3 regions of the Microbacterium sp. CFBP 13617 genome follow, and region 3 is predicted to be linked to each of the others. Evidence: predicted binding sites of a transcription regulator. Region 3 holds the regulator's gene; each other region holds the start of a gene.
The links. Region 3 encodes HrcA, which represses chaperone genes, less so after heat shock. Its sites were predicted from a motif close to TTNGCACTCGNNNNNNNCGAGTGCNAA; they were not measured.

Region 1 (3,223 bases), on a different contig from region 3:
AGAGGAGGCGATCCGCGCCGAGTTCGCGCTGACGCCGGTCCGGTACTACCAGCTGCTCGGTCGCCTCATCGACACCCCCGAAGCCCTCGCGTCCGACCCCATGCTGGTGCGTCGCCTGCGCCGACGCCGCGATGACGCGGCCGCGCAGCAGCGCGCACGCCTCGGCCGCACCGCCACCCGGTGACGGGTGCGCGCGGGTCGGACCGGTAGCATCGTCCAATGGCCAGATCGACCTTCCCGCGGGATCGCTTCGACGACCTGCCGGCCGATGCGGGTCGCGTCGGCGCCCACCGCGCCGAGAATCCCCGGCTGCGCGGGTGGATCATCTTCCTGTGGGCGGCCATCGCCACCCTCGCCCTGATCATCGCCGGCATCTTCGGCTCGCTGGTGGTGTCGGGCCGCATCTCGTTCGGCTCCGGGCCCGCGCCGGTGCCCACCGTCTCGGCGGAACCCACGACGCCCGCCGTCGTCGACACGTCGTACTCGGTGGTCGTTCTCAACGGCACGGCCGACGAGGGACTCGCCGCCGCCGTGCGCGACCAGATCGTGGCGGCCGGATGGCCGGGTGAGGGCGTCGAGACCGGCGACTCCGACAGCACCGACTTCGCCGAGACGACGATCTACTACCTCCGCGACACCGACGAGGCGGCAGCCCAGGGCCTGGCCCAGACCATCGGGGGCGCGCAGATCGCGCAGAGCGACTTCCTGCAGCCGACCGACGACCCCAGCACCCCCGACGACGAGAGCGCCGTGAAGCGGCTCGTCGTCGTCATCGGCCTCGATCGCGCCGCCGGTCAGGCGTCGCCGTCGACCGCTCCCTGACCCCTCGACGGCCGCGTGTTTCCGCGGCGTAACAAGTTCGCGGCCTGCGCGTCAACAATGGGCCGAGCGGCCGGTGCGGCGGGATCACGCGTGCTTACGATGACCTCGTCATTCAGCAACGGGAGATTCGCATGACGCAGGGCACTGTCAAATGGTTCAACGCCGAGAAGGGCTTCGGCTTCATCACCGTCGCCGACGGCCAGGACGTCTTCGTCCACTACTCGAGCATCGAGATGTCGGGTTTCCGCGTTCTCGAGGAGGGCCAGGCCGTCGAGTTCACCGTCGGCACCGGGCAGAAGGGCCCCCAGGCGGAGTCGGTGCGACTGGCCTGATCACCGTTTCCCGACGCCACGGCATCCGATCCCGGATGCCGTGGCGTCGTCGTTTGCGCGCGGGTGGGCGGCTTGCACTCCCCAGGGGCGAGTGCCAGAATGAGTTAGCACTCGCTTTCGTCGAGTGCCAAAATCAGCAGTCACCCGTCCGGGAGGGACGACACACTTATGGCAAAGATCATCGCTTTCGACGAAGAGGCCCGACGCGGTCTCGAGCGTGGCCTCAACACGCTGGCCGACGCCGTCAAGGTGACCCTGGGCCCCCGCGGTCGCAACGTCGTGCTCGAGAAGAAGTGGGGCGCCCCCACGATCACGAACGACGGCGTCTCGATCGCCAAGGAGATCGAGCTCGACGACCCGTACGAGAAGATCGGCGCCGAGCTGGTCAAGGAGGTCGCCAAGAAGACCGACGACGTCGCGGGTGACGGCACCACCACCGCCACCGTTCTCGCCCAGGCGCTCGTGCGCGAGGGCCTGCGCAACGTCGCGGCCGGCGCAGACCCCATCTCGCTCAAGAAGGGCATCGAGAAGGCCGTCAAGGCCGTCACCGACGAGCTCCTGGCCTCGGCCAAAGAGGTCGAGTCGAAGGAGCAGATCGCGGCTACCGCATCGATCTCCGCCGCCGACCCGGCCATCGGCGCACTCATCGCCGAAGCCATCGACAAGGTGGGCAAGGAAGGCGTCGTCACCGTCGAGGAGAGCAACACCTTCGGCACCGAGCTCGAGCTCACCGAGGGCATGCGCTTCGACAAGGGGTACATCAACCCCTACTTCGTCACCGACCCCGAGCGTCAGGAAGCGGTCTTCGAAGACCCGTACATCCTGATCGCCAACCAGAAGATCTCCAACATCAAGGACCTTCTGCCCATCGTCGACAAGGTGATCCAGGAGGGCAAAGAGCTCCTCATCATCGCCGAAGACGTCGAGGGCGAAGCTCTCGCGACGCTGGTGCTCAACAAGATCCGCGGCATCTTCAAGTCGGTGGCCGTCAAGGCTCCCGGTTTCGGCGACCGTCGCAAGGCTCAGCTGCAGGACATCGCGATCCTCACCGGCGGACAGGTCATCACCGAAGAGGTGGGCCTCAAGCTCGAGAACGCCACGGTCGACCTGCTCGGCCGTGCGCGCAAGGTCATCATCACCAAGGATGAGACCACGATCGTCGAGGGTGCGGGCGAGTCCGAGCTGATCGAGGGTCGCGTGACCCAGATCCGTCGCGAGATCGAGAACACCGACAGCGACTACGACCGCGAGAAGCTCCAGGAGCGCCTCGCCAAGCTCGCGGGTGGCGTCGCCGTCATCAAGGCGGGCGCGGCCACCGAGGTCGAGCTCAAGGAGCGCAAGCACCGCATCGAAGACGCCGTGCGCAACGCCAAGGCCGCCGTCGAAGAGGGTGTCGTCGCCGGTGGTGGCGTCGCGCTCATCCAGGCCGGCAAGACCGCGCTCGCAGCCCTCGACCTCGTCGGTGACGAGGCCACGGGTGCGAACATCGTCCGCGTCGCCATCGAGGCCCCGCTCAAGCAGATCGCGCTCAACGCCGGTCTCGAGCCCGGTGTCGTGGCGAACAAGGTCGCCGAGCTCCCCGTGGGCCACGGCCTGAACGCCGCGACGGGCGAGTACGGTGACCTGTTCGCACAGGGCATCATCGACCCCGCCAAGGTGACGCGTTCGGCTCTGCAGAACGCGGCATCCATCGCCGGTCTGTTCCTCACGACCGAGGTCGTCGTCGCCGACAAGCCCGAGAAGTCGGCCGCTCCCGCGGGCGACCCGACCGGTGGCATGGACTTCTGATCCACGCCTAGGCAGTGACAGAACGCCCCCTCCTTCGGGAGGGGGCGTTCTGTGTTGACGGGGCGGTGACCGCTCGATGATCCGGCGCCGGTTGGCTGCCGGTGAGTTGGCTGGCTGCGGGCTGCGGGCTGCGGGCTGCTGGCTGCGCGCTGCGGGCTGCTGGCTTGCGTGACTGCGGGCCGGCCGGTTGGGGCACATGTCCCACTTCTGGTTGCCTGCCGCGGCGCCAGGCAACCCGATGTGGGACGCGGCCTGCATCTTTTGGGACACGGTTCGAGAAC
Region 2 (3,223 bases), on a different contig from region 3:
GGCGATCCGCTTCGACCGGCTGCGTGCGCGTCATCCGTACGTCGCCGCACTCCCCCAGGCCGACACGATGGAGGTGCTGACCGGCCTGGCGCCGCGCGTGCGTCGGGGGGTCGCGATCACCGCCGTGCACGACGACGGTCAAGGCGTACGCGTGCGCGCCACCGGTCCGCGCGGCGACGAGGAGATCCACGCCCGCGTCGTCGTCGTGGCCTCGGGATGGGCGGGCCGCGACCTCGTGTACCGCCCCGGCGCCGTTCGGACGCACCACTACCCCGACCGCTACGTCATGGCCGACGTCGTCGCTCCCGGCGGCCCCGTCGCCCGGGTGCACCTGGAACGCCAGGGCGTACTGGAATCGTTCCCGCTACCCGGCGGACGCCGCCGACTGGTGGCGTGGGCGGGCACCGACGAGGTGACGGATGCCGTCGGCACCCTCGAGAGGGCCGTCGCCGAGCGCGCGGGGCTCGAGGTCGACATCGCCGAGGCGACGACGTTCCGCGTGCGGCGCGCCGTCGCTCCGGCGCTGCGGCGCGGCCGCGTCGTGGTGGTCGGCGACGCCGCCCACGAGGTGAGCCCCATCGGCGGTCAGGGGATGAACCTCGGGCTGCTCGACGCCCTCACGCTGGCCCCGCTGCTGCCCGGGTGGGTGCGGACGGGCGAGGCCGTCGGCCTCGGACGATGGGAGACCGACCGTCTGGCCTCGGCGCGGCACGCGGCGCGCCTGGCCTGGCTCAACACGCTGCTCGGGCGGGCCACGGGCCCGCTCGCCCACCCCCTGCGCACCGGGGCGCTGCGCACCATGCTGCGGGGGGCGGGGGGCGCGCTGTTCACGCGCGCGTACGCCATGCGACTGGATCGCGCCGCCCGCGACTGACGAGCCGCCCGGGCGGGAGGAGTCAGGTCACGACGAGTTGAGCGGCGAGCAGCAGCGCCGCCAGCATCGTGAGCTGGAACACCGCGCGTCCGGGCGCGCGCACGAGCACGAGCACCACGGCCGTGGCCGCCACCGCGACGACGGCGGTGAAGAAGATCGCGCCGAGCACCGTGGCATCCGTGCCGATCAGCACCGCCACCGCTCCGGCGACGACGCCGACCGCCGCGAGCACCACCGAGACCCGCGCACCGAGGCGGTGCGGAAGGCCCCGCACGCCCGTGCGCCGATCGTCGTCGAGGTCTCGAACGACGTTGGTCAGATGCACGGCCGCGCCGAGGGCGGCTCCCGCGAGCGTCGCCCACGGGGCAGCCAGCGCGGGAGACGCGAGGGACAGCGTCGCGAACGACGGGAAGAGTCCGAAACTCAGCACGAACGGCACGATCGACAACGGCGTCGACTTCAGGCCGGCGTTGTACGCCCACGCCGAGGCCAGGGCCACCGCGTGCGCGGCGACGAGCCCGGGGCCGAGCGGCACCGACAGGAGCACGGCGAGGATCGCGGACGCCACGGCCACCCCGAGCGCGTGCTCCGGGGTGATCGCGCCCCCCGCGATGGGCTTGTCGCGGCGGCCGACGGCGGCGTCGCGCGCGCCGTCGATCGCGTCGTTCGACAGCCCCACCGACACCTGTCCCGCGAACACGGCGACCACCAGCAGCGCGAGCCGCGCGGGCTCGACCCCCGCGGCGAGGCCGAGGGCCAGCGACAGAACGGTCACGACCAGGGTCGGCCCCGGGTGGGTCGCGCCCCACAGCGCCCGCACGAGGGGCGGCTTCGCCGCGGCATCCATCACCCGATGACGCTACCGCGGCGCCGCGCTCGGGCGGTTGACCCGCTCCGCCGCCGCGCCATCACGTCACCGCGCCACCGCGCCAGCGCCCCAGCGCCCCAGCGCCCCAGCGCCCCAACCCGTTGAGTGTCCAGGACACGCCGCAGAAAGCGACCCCGGCACGGCGCGTCTTGGACATTCGACGGTCTTGGCACTCTCCTGTCGAGAGTGCTAATCTGCTGCCACGTTGAGCGCACAAGGCTCAACTTCATCGAACTCCGGATGCCGATATCCGGACCGACCGAAAAGGAGAACCGACCATGGCCACTTACGACCCCTTCCGCGACCTCGACCGCCTCGCGTCGACCTTTCTCGATGCCCGTCGCGGGGGCGGACCGCGCCGGATGCCGATGGACCTCTACCGCGACGGCGACCACTACGTGCTCTCGGCCGACCTTCCCGGGGTCGACCCGGGCTCGGTCGACATCGACGTCGACGGTCAGCTGCTGACCATCCGCGCCGAACGCACCCTCGCCACCGGCGACGACGTCAAGTGGATCACCCGCGAGCGCGAGACGGCCACCTTCGTCCGCCAGCTCAACCTCGGCCAGGGCATCGACACCGACGGCATCAGCGCCGCCTACCGCAACGGTGTGCTGTCGGTCACGATCCCGGTGAGCGAGAAGGCGAAGCCGCGCCGCATCGCGGTGGCCACCGACGACCACGACGGCGTCATCCGGGCGCACGAGAGCGAACCGCAGCTCATCGAGCAGTAATCCACCGCGAACAGAGGGGTCGGCCCGAACGGACCGACCCCTCTCTCGCGCGTCGCTCAGAGGTCTTCGGGCGCCAGGTCTCCCTGGCCCTCTTCGCCGAGCTCGACGACGCCCGGGTCCTGACCCTGCGAGTCGGTGCCGGTGGACCCGGGGTGGATGTCCTCGAACGGGATGTCGGTGTCGTCGGCCGCGATCTCGGCCGGGTCGGCGCCCGTCGCGGTCGCGGGGGCGATGTCCTGCGGGTCGACGCCCTCGTCGAGGGCCGTCGTGGCGTCCCACTCCGCCTGGGCGGGGTCGAGCGCGGGGTCGGGCTCGATCGAGGTGTCGCCGTCGCGCAGGGGCTGCACACCCGCGATGCCGACGTCGGCGGCGGGGGTCGACGAGTCGGCGGGGGACGGGTCGATCGAGGCGTCGCTCATGGGGATCCTTTCGTCGAACGCACCGGGGTGCGTCACCGCTGATCGGCGGTGTCTCCATCCAACGACGCCGACGGGGCCGCGCCCCGCCCCTTGACAGGCCCGACCCGCGCACGGACCACGCGCTTCAACGGGTGCGCTCCCGCTCCAGCGGCACGGGAGAAGCGCTCCTGCCGACGGCGAGCCCTCTTCGTCGTTCCCCAGCGCCCGGGTCGTCCGCCCGACCGACGCTGTCAACCGGGTGGCATCCCGCTGCCGATGACGACACGGTGAGGGAGACGAGAGGATCCCCCATGAACGACTCGAGCCGCACCGTCGCTCGCGCCGACAC
Region 3 (3,223 bases):
CTGCTGGTGCTCGGCCAGGCGCGGCTGGGGGGCCTTCGTGCGCTTGGCGAACTCCTCGATGAGGGCGCGTTCCTTGTGGTCGAGGCGCGTGGGCGTCACGACGTGCACGCCGACCTTCAGGTCCCCGCGCTGGCTTCCGCGCAGCGGCGTGATGCCGCGGCCCTTGATGGTGAGCACGTCGCCCGACTGCACGCCCGGGCGCACCTCGAGCTCGACGGCACCATCGAGGGCGTCGATCGTCGTGGTGGTGCCGAGGATGGCATCCGGCATCGACACCTCGAGGGTGGCGAGCAGGTCGTCGCCCTCGCGGCTGAAAGCCTCGTGCGCGTCGACGGTGATCTCGAGGTACAGGTCGCCGTTGGGGCCGCCGGCGGGGCCGACCTCACCCGAACCGGGAAGCTGCAGGCGCAGGCCCGACTCGACGCCGGCGGGGATGTCGACCGACACGGTGCGGCGGGCGCGTACGCGTCCCTGTCCCTGGCAGGTGCCGCAGGGGTAGGGGATGGTCGTGCCGTGTCCGTGGCACACGTTGCAGGGCTGGCTGGTGACGACGTTGCCGAGAAGGCTGCGCACCGTGCGCTGCACGTGACCGGAGCCGTGGCAGATGTCGCAGGTGACTTCGCTCGTGCCGGGCTGCGTGCAGGCTCCCTGGCAGGTCTCGCACAGGACGGCGGTGTCGACGTCGAGGTCGCGGTGCGTGCCGAAGACGACGTCGCCGAGATCGAGCGTGACGCGCACGAGGGCGTCCTGCCCGCGCTCGCGACGCGAACGCGGACGCGGTCCACGCCCGCCTCCGCCGCCCTGGGCCCCGCCGAAGAACGTCTCGAAGATGTCGCTGAAGCCGCCGAAGCCGGCCGCTCCCCCGCCCCCGCCGAAGGGGTTCTGGTCGCCGCCCATGTCGTAGCGGCGACGCTGCTCGGGGTCGCTGAGCACGTCGTACGCGTGCGTGACCAGCTTGAAGCGTTCGGACGCGTCGTCACCGGGGTTCACGTCGGGGTGCAACTGACGAGCGAGACGGCGGTACGCCTTCTTGATCTCGTCGGCGCTGGCGTCTCGTTCGACGCCGAGGACCTCGTAGTGGTCAGCCACAATCGCCTTCCTGTCCGCGGGTGCGGGGTCGTTCTCGGTGGGGTGCTCGTCAGCGCGCGCTGTCGTCGTCTTCGAGCATCCGGGTCAGATAGTGCGCGACGGCGCGAACCGCCGCGAGGTTGGAGGAGTAGTCCATGCGGGTGGGGCCGAGCAGGCCCACGCGGGCACCGCCCGTCGAGCCGTCGTACCGGCTGGCGAGCACCGAGGCCTCGATGAGTCCGAAGGGTTCGTTCTCGCGGCCGATGCTGGCCGACAAGCCCTTCTCGTCGGCGACCATCTCGGTCATGAGCCGCAGCAGGGTCACCTGCTCCTCGATGGCTTCGAGGAGCGGGTAGATGCTGCCGCGGAAGTCGGACTCGCGCTTGGCGAGGGTCGCCGCCCCAGCCATGACGAGGCGATCCTGACGGAACTCCTCGAGCTCCTCGCCGACGACGCGGAACACGGCGTCGGCGACGGCGTCGAGGGCGATGCCGGGGCGGGGGCCGTCGGCGACGACCGCGGCGACCTGCTGCGCGCAGTCGGCGACGGAGCGCCCGACCAGCACCGCGCCCACACGCGCGCGCAGCTGCACGATGTCGGCCTCGGCCGGCTCGGCCGGGACGAGCGCGATCCGCTGCGAGACGCGGCCGGTGTCGGTGACGAGGATGACGAGCACGCGGGGACCGCCGAGAGCCACGAGCTCCACGTGCGAGAGGTTGGCGCGCGCGAACGACGGGTACTGCACGATCGCGACCTGGCCGGTCAGCTGCGTCAGGGCACGCACCGTGCGGGCGAGCAGGTCGTCGAGATCGCCCGCCTCGTCGAGGAACGAGGTGATCGCGCTGCGCTGCGCTCCCGAGAGCGGGCGCAGTTCGGCGAGGTGATCGACGAACACGCGGTAGCCCTTGTCGGTGGGCACGCGGCCCGACGAGGTGTGGGGTGCGACGATGAGGTCTTCGTCTTCGAGCAGCGCCATGTCGTTGCGGATGGTCGCCGCCGACACACCGAACGCGTGCCGGTCGACGATCGCTTTGCTGCCGACGGGTTCACGCGTGTCGACGTAATCCTGCACGATCGCGCGGAGCACTTGGAGGCCGCGTTCCGACACCATGCGCTGCTCCTCCCCGTCTGGCACTCGACTTGACTGAGTGCCAATTCTACGCCGATCGACGACCTGCCCCGTCGGGGGCTCGCGGATGCCGGATCCTCCGCGCCTGCGTGCGGTCCCGCCGCGGGATGCGACGGCGCGGATCAGACCGTGAGGGCTCGCACCACGGCATCCGCCAGCAGGCGTCCGCGGCGGGTCAGCACGATGCGGCCCCGGATGGCATCCGCCCCCTCGATGAGCCCGTCGGCGATGAGCGACGCCACGGCCTTGCGGCCCTCGCCGTGCAGCTCGCCGACGGCGAGACCCTCGCGAATGCGGCTGCGCAGCAGCACCGACTCGAGTCGTCGGGCCGTCTCGTCGGGGCGCTCGCGCGCGGCGGCCGGTGACTCGTTCGCCGCGAGGCGCTGGGCATAGGCGGCCGGGTGTTTGACGTTCCACCAGCGCAGCCCCGCGACGTGGCTGTGGGCGCCCGGTCCGAACCCCCACCAGTCCGTGCCGCGCCAATAGGCGAGGTTGTGCCGCGAACGGTGGGCGACGCCGCGCGACCAGTTCGACACCTCGTACCAGTCGTACCCGGCATCGGCGAGCAGCTCGTCGGCCAGTTCGTACATGTCGGCCTGCAGGTCGTCGGAGGGCTCCGCGACCGCGCCCGAGCGGATCTGGCGGGCGAGCTTCGTGCCGTCTTCGACGATGAGCGCGTAGGCCGAGATGTGATCGGGAGCGAGGGAGACGGCGGTCTCGAGAGACGACCGCCAGTCGTCGAGCGACTCCCCCGGTGCGCCGTAGATGAGGTCGAGCGACACGTCGAGCCCGGCGCGGCGGGCCGCGGCGACGGCGGTCGCGACGTTCGCGGGGTCGTGGGTGCGGTCGAGGGCGGCGAGCACGTGCGGGCGGGCCGACTGCATGCCGATCGACACGCGCGTGACGCCCGCCGCAGCCAGCGTCTCGACCACGGCGTCGTCGACGGTGTCGGGATTGGCCTCGACGGTGACCTCGGCCCCCTCGGCGATGCCGAATTCCGCGCGCACCGCGTCGAGCATGCGCGCC

Region 1: groL (chaperonin GroEL) is a predicted target of HrcA. The motif match lies at 1,259-1,285, and genes of this name have one in related genera.
Region 2: IFU40_RS12840 (Hsp20/alpha crystallin family protein) is a predicted target of HrcA. The motif match lies at 1,909-1,935, and genes of this name have one in related genera.

Annotation. Positions count from the first base shown of each region.
Region 1 covers NZ_JACYNW010000004.1:378,191-381,413, forward strand. Annotated here, with positions in the region: gene IFU40_RS13685 (DUF3263 domain-containing protein) at 1-184, shown strand, start outside; gene IFU40_RS13690 (LytR C-terminal domain-containing protein) at 220-822, shown strand; gene IFU40_RS13695 (cold-shock protein) at 954-1,154, shown strand; gene groL (chaperonin GroEL) at 1,323-2,942, shown strand.
Region 2 covers NZ_JACYNW010000004.1:188,281-191,503, reverse strand. Annotated here, with positions in the region: gene IFU40_RS12850 (FAD-dependent monooxygenase) at 1-874, shown strand, start outside; gene IFU40_RS12845 (UbiA family prenyltransferase) at 897-1,721, opposite strand; gene IFU40_RS12840 (Hsp20/alpha crystallin family protein) at 2,021-2,476, shown strand; gene IFU40_RS12835 (sugar ABC transporter ATPase) at 2,533-2,895, opposite strand; gene IFU40_RS12830 (NAD(P)/FAD-dependent oxidoreductase) at 3,186-3,223, shown strand, end outside.
Region 3 covers NZ_JACYNW010000002.1:391,293-394,515, forward strand. Annotated here, with positions in the region: gene dnaJ (molecular chaperone DnaJ) at 1-1,089, opposite strand, end outside; gene hrcA (heat-inducible transcriptional repressor HrcA) at 1,139-2,179, opposite strand; gene hemW (radical SAM family heme chaperone HemW) at 2,320-3,223, opposite strand, start outside.